Regions from separate parts of the Citrobacter pasteurii genome, predicted to be linked through region 3. Evidence: predicted binding sites of a transcription regulator. Region 3 holds the regulator's gene; each other region holds the start of a gene.
The links. Region 3 encodes sigma-54, which starts transcription at its own class of promoters, with help from an activator protein. Its sites were predicted from a motif close to GTTGGCACANNTTTCGCTNT; they were not measured.

Region 1 (3,286 bases), 640 kb from region 3:
TTGGTCAGTTTCTTACCGGTCAGGCAGTTTACCGTCAGGTCGTTAGAGCGGCTGTGAATACCGATGATCTGGCCTTCGTAAACTTCAGCACCGTGACCCAGGAACAGCTTACCGCGGTCCTGCAGGCTGAACAGTGCGAACGCAACTGCTTTACCCTGGCCGTTGGAGATCAGTACGCCGTTCTGACGCTGACCCACATCACCCGCACGAACGTCGTCGTAGTGGCTGAAGGTGGAGTACAGCAGACCGGTACCGGAAGTCATGGTCATGAATTCTGAACGGAAGCCGATCAGGCCACGGCTTGGGATCACGTAGTCAAGACGTACGCGGCCTTTGCCATCTGGATTCATGTTTTTCAGGTCGCCTTTACGCTCACCCAGAGCCTGCATGACAGAACCCTGATGCTGCTCTTCGACGTCCAGCGTTACGTTTTCGAACGGCTCTTGTTTACGGCCATCGATTTCGCGGAAGATAACTTTCGGACGGGAAACCGCCATTTCGAAACCTTCACGACGCATGTTTTCAATCAGAACAGACAGGTGCAGCTCACCACGACCGGATACACGGAACGCATCCGCATCTTCGGTTTCTTCAACGCGCAGCGCAACGTTGTGCACCAGCTCTTTGTTCAGGCGATCAAGGATCTGACGAGAGGTAACATATTTACCTTCTTTACCACAGAACGGAGAAGTGTTTACGCAGAAGAACATGGTTACGGTCGGTTCATCAACGGACAGAGCCGGCAGCGCTTCGACGTTCTGCGGGTCGCAGATGGTGTCGGAGATGTTCAGTTCGCCCAGACCGGTGATCGCGATGATATCGCCTGCTTCGGCAATATCGCTCTCGATACGTTCCAGACCCAGATGAGTCAGGACTTTACCGACTTTACCGTTACGGGTTTTGCCTTCGCTATCAATGATAGTGATCTGCTGGTTCGGTTTAACTTTACCGCGTTTAATGCGGCCGATGCCGATTACGCCAACGTAGTTGTTGTAGTCCAGCTGGGAGATTTGCATCTGCAGCGGGCCATCAAGGTCTACGTTCGGAGCCGGTACGCGATCAACGATGGTCTGATACAGCGGAGTCATGTCTTCAGCCATATCTTCGTGATCCAGACCTGCGATACCGTTCAGCGCGGAAGCGTAAACGATCGGGAAGTCCAGCTGTTCGTCGGTAGCGTCGAGGTTAACGAACAGGTCGAATACCTGATCAACAACCCAGTCAGGACGCGCGCCAGGACGGTCAACTTTGTTGATAACAACAATTGGCTTCAGGCCATGGGCAAAGGCTTTTTTGGTCACGAAGCGCGTCTGCGGCATCGGACCGTCCATTGCATCCACCACCAGCAGCACGGAGTCGACCATGGACATTACACGTTCAACTTCACCACCGAAGTCGGCGTGCCCCGGGGTATCAACGATGTTGATACGGTAGTCATTCCATTTGATAGCGGTGTTTTTAGCGAGGATGGTAATCCCACGCTCTTTCTCCAAATCGTTGGAGTCCATCACGCGCTCTTGGGTTTCAGCACGTGCATCGAACGTACCGGATTGTTGGAGCAGCTTGTCTACCAGGGTCGTTTTACCATGGTCTACGTGCGCGATGATGGCGATGTTACGCAAATTTTCGATCACAACTTTGCCTCAGGCATTTTAGAAATAGCGCGTTATTGTACACGGATTAATCGCAGTACAAAACAGGATCACAAACATCCTCCGCAAACAAGTATTGCAGAGTTTCTTTGTGATCACATTCACGGAGCGTTAAAAGGGGTAATCTGACATGCTTTGCACCAATATGGTGCTTAATGTTCACATTAAAGCACTATAATGGTGCAATACAACCTTCATGGTGCAGCCCCTTTGCACGATGGTGCGCATGATAACGCCTTTTAGGGGCAATTTAAAAGTTGGCACAGATTTCGCTTTATATTTTTTACGGCGACACGGCCAATTTTTGCAGAATTGAAGACTTCGTTACCACGACGACCACGACCAATCCGGGAGAGTAAGTATGTCCGCTGAACACGTTTTGACGATGCTGAATGAACACGAAGTGAAGTTTGTTGATTTGCGCTTCACCGATACCAAAGGTAAAGAACAGCACGTCACTATTCCTGCTCACCAGGTAAATGCCGAATTCTTTGAAGAAGGCAAAATGTTTGACGGCTCCTCAATCGGTGGCTGGAAAGGCATTAACGAATCAGACATGGTTCTGATGCCAGATGCGTCGACTGCACTCATCGACCCGTTCTTTGAAGAGTCAACCCTGATCATCCGTTGCGATATCCTGGAACCCGGCACGCTGCAGGGCTATGACCGCGACCCGCGCTCCATCGCAAAACGCGCTGAAGAGTATCTGCGTTCCACCGGCATCGCAGACACCGTTCTGTTCGGGCCAGAGCCAGAATTCTTCCTGTTTGACGACATCCGTTTCGGCGCGTCTATTTCCGGTTCCCACGTGGCTATCGATGACATCGAAGGCGCATGGAACTCCTCCACCAAATACGAAGGTGGTAACAAAGGTCACCGTCCTGGTGTGAAAGGCGGTTACTTCCCGGTTCCTCCGGTAGATTCTTCTCAGGACATCCGTTCTACCATGTGTCTGATCATGGAAGAGATGGGTCTGGTTGTTGAAGCGCACCACCATGAAGTGGCGACCGCTGGCCAGAACGAAATCGCGACCCGCTTTAACACCATGACTAAAAAAGCGGACGAAATTCAGATCTACAAATATGTGGTTCACAACGTTGCGCACCGTTTCGGTAAAACTGCGACCTTTATGCCAAAACCTATGTTTGGCGATAACGGTTCCGGCATGCACTGCCACATGTCCCTGTCCAAGAACGGCGTAAACCTGTTCTCTGGCGACAAATATGCGGGTCTGTCTGAGCAGGCGCTGTTCTACATCGGCGGCGTAATCAAACACGCTAAAGCGATCAACGCCCTGGCGAACCCGACCACCAACTCCTACAAGCGTCTGGTCCCAGGCTACGAAGCGCCGGTTATGCTGGCTTACTCTGCCCGTAACCGTTCTGCTTCTATCCGTATTCCGGTTGTTGCTTCCCCGAAAGCGCGTCGTATTGAAGTGCGCTTCCCGGACCCAGCTGCTAACCCGTATCTGTGCTTCGCTGCACTGCTGATGGCCGGTCTTGACGGTATCAAGAACAAGATCCACCCGGGCGAAGCCATGGACAAAAACCTGTATGACCTGCCGCCGGAAGAAGCGAAAGAAATCCCACAGGTTGCTGGTTCTCTGGAAGAAGCACTGAAAGAACTGGATCTGG
Region 2 (3,286 bases), 620 kb from region 3:
CGGCGGATCATCTCCCGCTGGAATGACTCCGTTGCTTCACGCAAGTTATGATGCAGCGGAACCTCAGGAAGAACCTCCGGCGGCGGGACAGAACTGTCATCCTGTAAAGCAAAATGCTGCGTTTCCAGAACCACTTCACCCCCTGCCCTTGTCGCCCTTGCCAGAACCACCGCCCGGTGAATGGCATGTTCCAGTTCGCGCACGTTTCCGGGCCAGCCGTAACTCAACAGATGGCTACGCGCACCGGGGCTTAACACTACGCGGGAAAGTCCCAGCCGCAGCCGACATTGCTCGCAAAAATAGCCGGCCAGCAGCACCACATCTTCGCCGCGTTCACGCAGCGGCGGCACGAAAAGGGGAAAGACGCTCAGCCGGTGGAACAAATCCGCACGGAAATTTCCGGCCAGCACCTCTTCGCGTAAATCACGGTTGGTTGCTGCCAACACGCGTACGTCAACGCGCAGGCTGCGATCGTCACCCACGCGCTGAATATCACCGTACTGCAACACGCGCAGCAGCTTAGCCTGTAGCGCCAGCGAGAGTTCGCCAATCTCATCTAAAAACAGCGTCCCGTTGTCGGCCATTTCAAACTTACCGCTCCGATTGCTGATAGCCCCGGTAAAAGCGCCTTTTACGTGACCAAACAGTTCGCTTTCCGCTACGCTTTCCGGCAACGCCGCACAGTTCAGATACACCAGCGGATTCACCGCGCGGGGTGAACCTTCATGGATTGCTTTGGCTACCAGCTCCTTCCCGGTCCCCGTTTCACCGCTAATCAGTACGTTGAGATCGGACCCTGCCACAATCTCAATTTCTTTTTTCAGTTGCATCATATTGGGCGACAGGCCAATCATCTGCGTTTCCGTCACCTGCTCGAAAGCCGTTGACGAACCCGGCAGCATATTCTGGCTTTCCAGCTGTTCAATCAGCAGCGCATTGCTCAACGCGCCAGCCGCCAGCGCGGCAATCAGCCTGAGTTCTTCATCGCTGAAAACATCGAACTGATCCGGCTCCATGCCATCCAGCGTTAACGCACCAATCAAATTTTGACCGGCGAAAAGCGGTAAGCCAATGCAGGCGTGGACCTTCAGACTCTCCTGGCCTGGGATCAGCCCATCGTAAGGATCGGGCAAATCGCTGTCGGCAGGAAAACGTACCACGTCTCCGGCACGGGCAATCGCCTCCAGACGCGGATGCCCTTCCAGCGTAAAGCGCCTGCCGAGAACATCCTGCGCCAGCCCATCGATCGCCAGCGGAATAAACTGTCGTGATTCGTAGCGCAGCAGTGCCGACGCGTCGCACTCCAGCACCTGACGCAAGGTGGTGATCAGGCGTTGAAAACGATCCTGATGTCCAATACCGCTTTGTAATTCAATGGCGATGCCCGCCAGCACGTCTACGGAAAAGCTCATGGCTACCTCATTGTCATTTTGACAATTCATATTGTCATATTGACAATAAAATACATAGTCATTTTGACTACCACCTTATAGGCAATAAACAGTAAACACTTTAAAATCAAATAAATACAAAGTTGGCACACAACCTGCATTTAGCAAAACATCTTTTTTGAAAAACGCTGAATTAATTGAGGTTGCTATGTCTATTCTGGTTAAAAATAACATTCATTGGGTTGGCCAACGTGACTGGGAAGTGCGTGATTTCCACGGAACTGAATACAAAACACTGCGCGGCAGCAGCTACAACAGCTATCTCATCCGTGAAGAAAAAAATGTCCTGATTGATACCGTAGACCACAAGTTTAGCCGTGAATTCGTGCAGAACCTGCGCAGTGAAATTGACCTGGCAGATATCGACTACATCATCATTAACCATGCGGAAGAAGACCATGCCGGTGCGCTGACCGAGCTGATGTCCTGCATTCCGGACACGCCGATTTACTGCACCGCTAACGCCATTGACTCCATCACCGGCCACCACCACCACCCGGAATGGAACTTCAACATCGTAAAAACCGGTGACTCACTGGACATCGGCAACGGCAAACAGCTGATCTTCGTTGAAACGCCCATGCTGCACTGGCCGGACAGTATGATGACCTATATGACCGGCGATGCGGTGCTGTTCAGTAACGATGCCTTCGGCCAGCACTACTGCGACGAACGTCTGTTTAACGACGAAGTTGACCAGACCGAGCTGTTCGAACAGTGCCAGCGTTACTACGCCAATATCCTGACGCCGTTCAGCCGTCTGGTGACGCCGAAAATTACTGAGATCCTCGGCTTCAACCTGCCGGTCGATATGATTGCCACTTCCCACGGCGTGGTGTGGCGCGACAACCCGACACAAATCGTTGAGCTGTACCTGAAATGGGCGGCGGATTATCAGGAAGACCGCATCACCATTTTCTACGACACCATGTCCAATAACACCCGCATGATGGCGGACGCAATTGCCCAGGGCATCAACGAAGTCGACCCAAATGTAGCGGTGAAAATCTTTAACGTCGCCCGTAGCGACAAAAACGAAGTCCTGACCAACGTCTTCCGCTCTAAAGGCGTGCTGGTCGGTACTTCCACAATGAACAACGTGATGATGCCGAAAATCGCCGGTCTGGTGGAAGAGATGACCGGCCTGCGTTTTCGTAACAAGCGTGCCAGCGCCTTTGGTTCACACGGCTGGAGCGGCGGTGCAGTAGACCGTTTGTCCACACGTTTGCAGGATGCCGGTTTCGAGATGTCGCTGAGCCTGAAGGCCAAATGGCGTCCGGACCTCGATGCGCTGGAACTGTGCCGCCAGCATGGCCGCGAAATTGCACGTCAGTGGGCGCTTGCTCCACTGCCGGAAACGCCCGTCAAAGCCGCCTCCAAAGAGGAAGAGTGCGCCTGCGCCGCTGCGGCTGCCGCCGATCTTGGTCCAAGTATGCAGTGCAGCGTGTGCCAGTGGATTTACGATCCGGCGAAAGGCGAACCGCTGCAGGACGTTGCACCGGGTACGCCGTGGAGCGACGTACCGGACAACTTCCTGTGCCCGGAATGTTCATTAGGTAAAGACGTCTTCGACGTATTGGCAACGGAGGCAAAATGAGCCACGGAATTGTCATTATTGGTTCGGGCTTCGCCGCCCGCCAGTTAGTCAAAAATATCCGTAAGCAGGATGCGGCTGTTCCGCTGACCCTGATTGCCGCGGACAGCATGGATGAGTACAACAAGCCCGATCTCAGCCATGTTATCAGTCAGTCGCAGCGTGCAGACGACCTCACCCGCCAGTCAGCGGGGGAGTTTGCTGAACAGTTTAATTTGCGCCTGTTCCCACATACCTGGAT
Region 3 (3,286 bases):
TTTCTTTATCGATAGCGCTTTCCAGGGACAAATTCTTGCTGGACAGCGGGTGTAAACGGCGCGTATCGCTGTAGCGGCGAATCAGGGTGTTTCGATCGGCGTCAAGGAACAGCAGCTGTGGTGAGAAGCCTTCAGGCAGGTTACTCATGGCCTGCTCAAAAATCTCCGGGGACTCGGGCATGTTGCGCACATCAATGCTGACAGCCGCAGATATCTGGCGATCGGCGAGGGTTCGAGCCAGATCGGGCAACAACACGACGGGAAGGTTATCCACGCAGTAAAAACCCATATCTTCCAGCGCGCGCAGGGCGACAGACTTACCTGACCCTGAACGACCGCTGACGATCATCAGTACCATGTACTGTTTCTCCTCACAACGACAGAAAAAGATGCCATTGGGTTGTTATGCTTCATCCTGTCCACCTTCGGTGTCAGTGATGATTTGATACAACTCCTGGTCACTCTGCGCGGCGCGCAGGCGGCGGCAGATGGTTTTATCTGCCAGACGTTTGGCAACCAGTGACAACGTATGCAAATGCGTCTTGGTTTGGTCCGCCGGGACCAGCAGGGCGAAAAGCAGATCGACGGGTTGATTATCAATGGCGTCGAAAGCAATCGGCGTTTCAAGTTGCACAAACACGCCCACTGCGCGCATCGTGTCTTCTTCCAGCTTTCCATGCGGAATGGCAATACCATTGCCAATACCGGTACTGCCCATTTTTTCGCGCGTCAGAATGGCTTCAAATACCACCTGAGGAGGCAAGCTGAGTTGTTTTGCCGCCAGTTCACTGATGATTTCCAGTGCGCGTTTCTTGCTTTGGCAGTGAACGGCCGCGCGCGTACATTCCTGGTTAAGAACATTGCTCAGTTGTAGAGTCGTATCGTTATTTGTCATAATTTCACCTAAGCGCTAACTGTACAAATGGCCCGTTGTGCTGCACAACAGGCCGTCCTGCACCCGCTAACTGCCCGGACAAGTTAGTGCTGTTTCAGTTTATCTTTATGTTTTGTTAACTGCCGAGCCAGTTTATCAATTAAACCGTCAATGGCGGCGTACATATCCTGACCTTCCGCGCTGGCATGAATTTCGCCACCGTTCACATGCAGTGTTGCATCCGAGATGTGTGTGACCTTCTCCACTTTCAACACAATATAGACCTGATTAATCCGGTCGAAATATTGCTCAAGCTTGGCGAACTTTGTGGTGACAAAGTCGCGCAGGGCCTCAGTGATTTCGACGTTATTTCCAGTGATGTTGAGCTGCATAGTGTCTTCCTTATCGGTTGGGTCAAACCAGCTGTTTGCGCTGGTTAGACGGCGGAATGGATAAAGACTCTCGGTACTTCGCAACGGTGCGGCGCGCCACCATGATACCCTGTTCTGACAGCATAGAGGTTAACTTGCTGTCGCTCAGCGGTTTCGCAGGGTTCTCGGCCGCAATTAATTTCTTCACCAGTGCGCGGATAGCTGTAGAAGAGGCTTCGCCTCCGCCTTCAGTGTTGACGTGACTGGAGAAGAAATACTTCAATTCAAAAATGCCGCGCGGACTGTGCAGATACTTTTGCGTGGTCACTCGGGAAATGGTTGATTCATGCATCTCGACGGCCTGGGCGATATCCGCCAGCACCATCGGTTTCATATATTCTTCACCTTGCTCAAAGAAGGCTTGTTGTTGCTCAACGATACAGCGGCTAACGCGCAATAGCGTGTCATTGCGGCTTTCCAGACTTTTAATCAGCCATTTCGCATCCTGAAGGTTGCTACGAATGAACTGGCTGTCAGCATCATTGCGCGCGTTATTGCACAGGGCTGCGTAGTGCTGGTTGATCTGTAAACGCGGAATGCTGTCACTGTTGAGTTCGACTACCCAGCGATCGTTATGCTTACGCACCAGCACATCCGGGATCACGTACTCTGGTTCACCGGTCTGGATAGACTGCCCGGGTCTTGGATCCAGAGACTGGATAAGATTGACGGCTTCTTTCAGCACCTCTTCTTTCAGTCGGGTTACGCGCATCAGGGTGCGGAAGTCGTGGTTGGCGAGCAGATCAAGGTGATCGCTGATGATAAGACGTGCTTCTTTCAGCCATGGCGTGGCTTTGTCAAACTGCGAAAGCTGGATCAGTAAGCAGTCACGGAGATCTTTGGCCGCCACGCCCACGGGATCAAAATGCTGAACGCGTTTAAGCACGGCTTCGATTTCATCGATACCGATGTCGTCATCGCCCATGCTGTCGAGAATGTCGTCCAGTGTGACGGTGAGATAGCCCGTTTCGTCGACTGCATCCACAATTGACGTGGCAATAGCACGATCGGTATCTGAGAATGGCGTCAGCTCCACCTGCCACATCAGGTAATCTTGCAGCGATTGCGTGGTCTCACCCTGATACACAGGCAGCTCGTCGTCGATGTAATCTCCGCTGGTGCCCGAAGGCGTCCCTGCGGTGTAAATCTCATCCCAACTGGCATCCAGCGGTAGCTCTTCCGGCATCTCTTTTTGTTCGAGAGCATCGGCGGTGTCGAGGGTTTCGCTGTCCTGTTTTTCCTGGGTATCAATTTCGTCGTGAAGATCGGTTTGCTCAAGCAGTGGATTACTTTCCAGCGCTTGCTGAAGTTCTTGCTGAAGTTCCAGCGTGGACAACTGCAACAGACGGATAGCCTGTTGTAGTTGAGGCGTCATCGCCAGTTGTTGGCTAAGCCTGAGTTGCAAACCTTGCTTCATGTTCAGAGTTGTTGTCTCCTGCGGTGACGTGAAGTCTACTACCCTATCAGAGTCTGAAGTCTTCCCCAAGGTATACGCGTTTAACGTGCTCGTCCTGTAGGATTTCTGTCGGCGTACCGTGTGCGATCAGGTGTCCCTGGCTCACAATGTAGGCGCGCTCACAAACAGCCAGCGTTTCGCGCACGTTATGGTCGGTAATCAGCACGCCAAGCCCGCTGTCGCGCAGGTGTTCGATGATCCGTTTGATATCAATAACAGAAATCGGGTCAACACCGGCAAACGGTTCATCCAACAGGATAAATTTTGGATTAGCGGCCAGCGCACGGGCGATCTCCACGCGGCGTCGTTCACCGCCGGAGAGCGACTGTCCAAGGCTGTCACGCAGATGTTCGATATGAAATTCTTCCATCAGCTCATTGGCGCGATCTTCACGCTGCTCGCTGGAAAGATCGTCACGAATTTGCAGTACCGCCATCAGGTTATCAAATACGCTCAGGCGACGAAAAATAGAGGCTTCCTGCGGTAAGTAGCCGATACCGCGGCGGGCACGCGCATGCAGAGGCA

Region 1: the regulator sigma-54 is predicted to act here: its motif matches at 1,909-1,928, upstream of glnA (glutamate--ammonia ligase).
Region 2: the regulator sigma-54 is predicted to act here: its motif matches at 1,534-1,553, upstream of norV (anaerobic nitric oxide reductase flavorubredoxin).

Annotation. Positions count from the first base shown of each region.
Region 1 covers NZ_CP077262.1:139,629-142,914, forward strand. Annotated here, with positions in the region: gene typA (ribosome-dependent GTPase TypA) at 1-1,634, opposite strand, end outside; gene glnA (glutamate--ammonia ligase) at 2,014-3,286, shown strand, end outside.
Region 2 covers NZ_CP077262.1:1,404,609-1,407,894, reverse strand. Annotated here, with positions in the region: gene norR (nitric oxide reductase transcriptional regulator NorR) at 1-1,412, opposite strand, end outside; gene norV (anaerobic nitric oxide reductase flavorubredoxin) at 1,600-3,048, shown strand; gene norW (NADH:flavorubredoxin reductase NorW) at 3,045-3,286, shown strand, end outside.
Region 3 covers NZ_CP077262.1:781,952-785,237, forward strand. Annotated here, with positions in the region: gene rapZ (RNase adapter RapZ) at 1-358, opposite strand, end outside; gene ptsN (PTS IIA-like nitrogen regulatory protein PtsN) at 404-895, opposite strand; gene hpf (ribosome hibernation promoting factor) at 979-1,266, opposite strand; gene rpoN (RNA polymerase factor sigma-54) at 1,289-2,722, opposite strand; gene lptB (LPS export ABC transporter ATP-binding protein) at 2,769-3,286, opposite strand, start outside.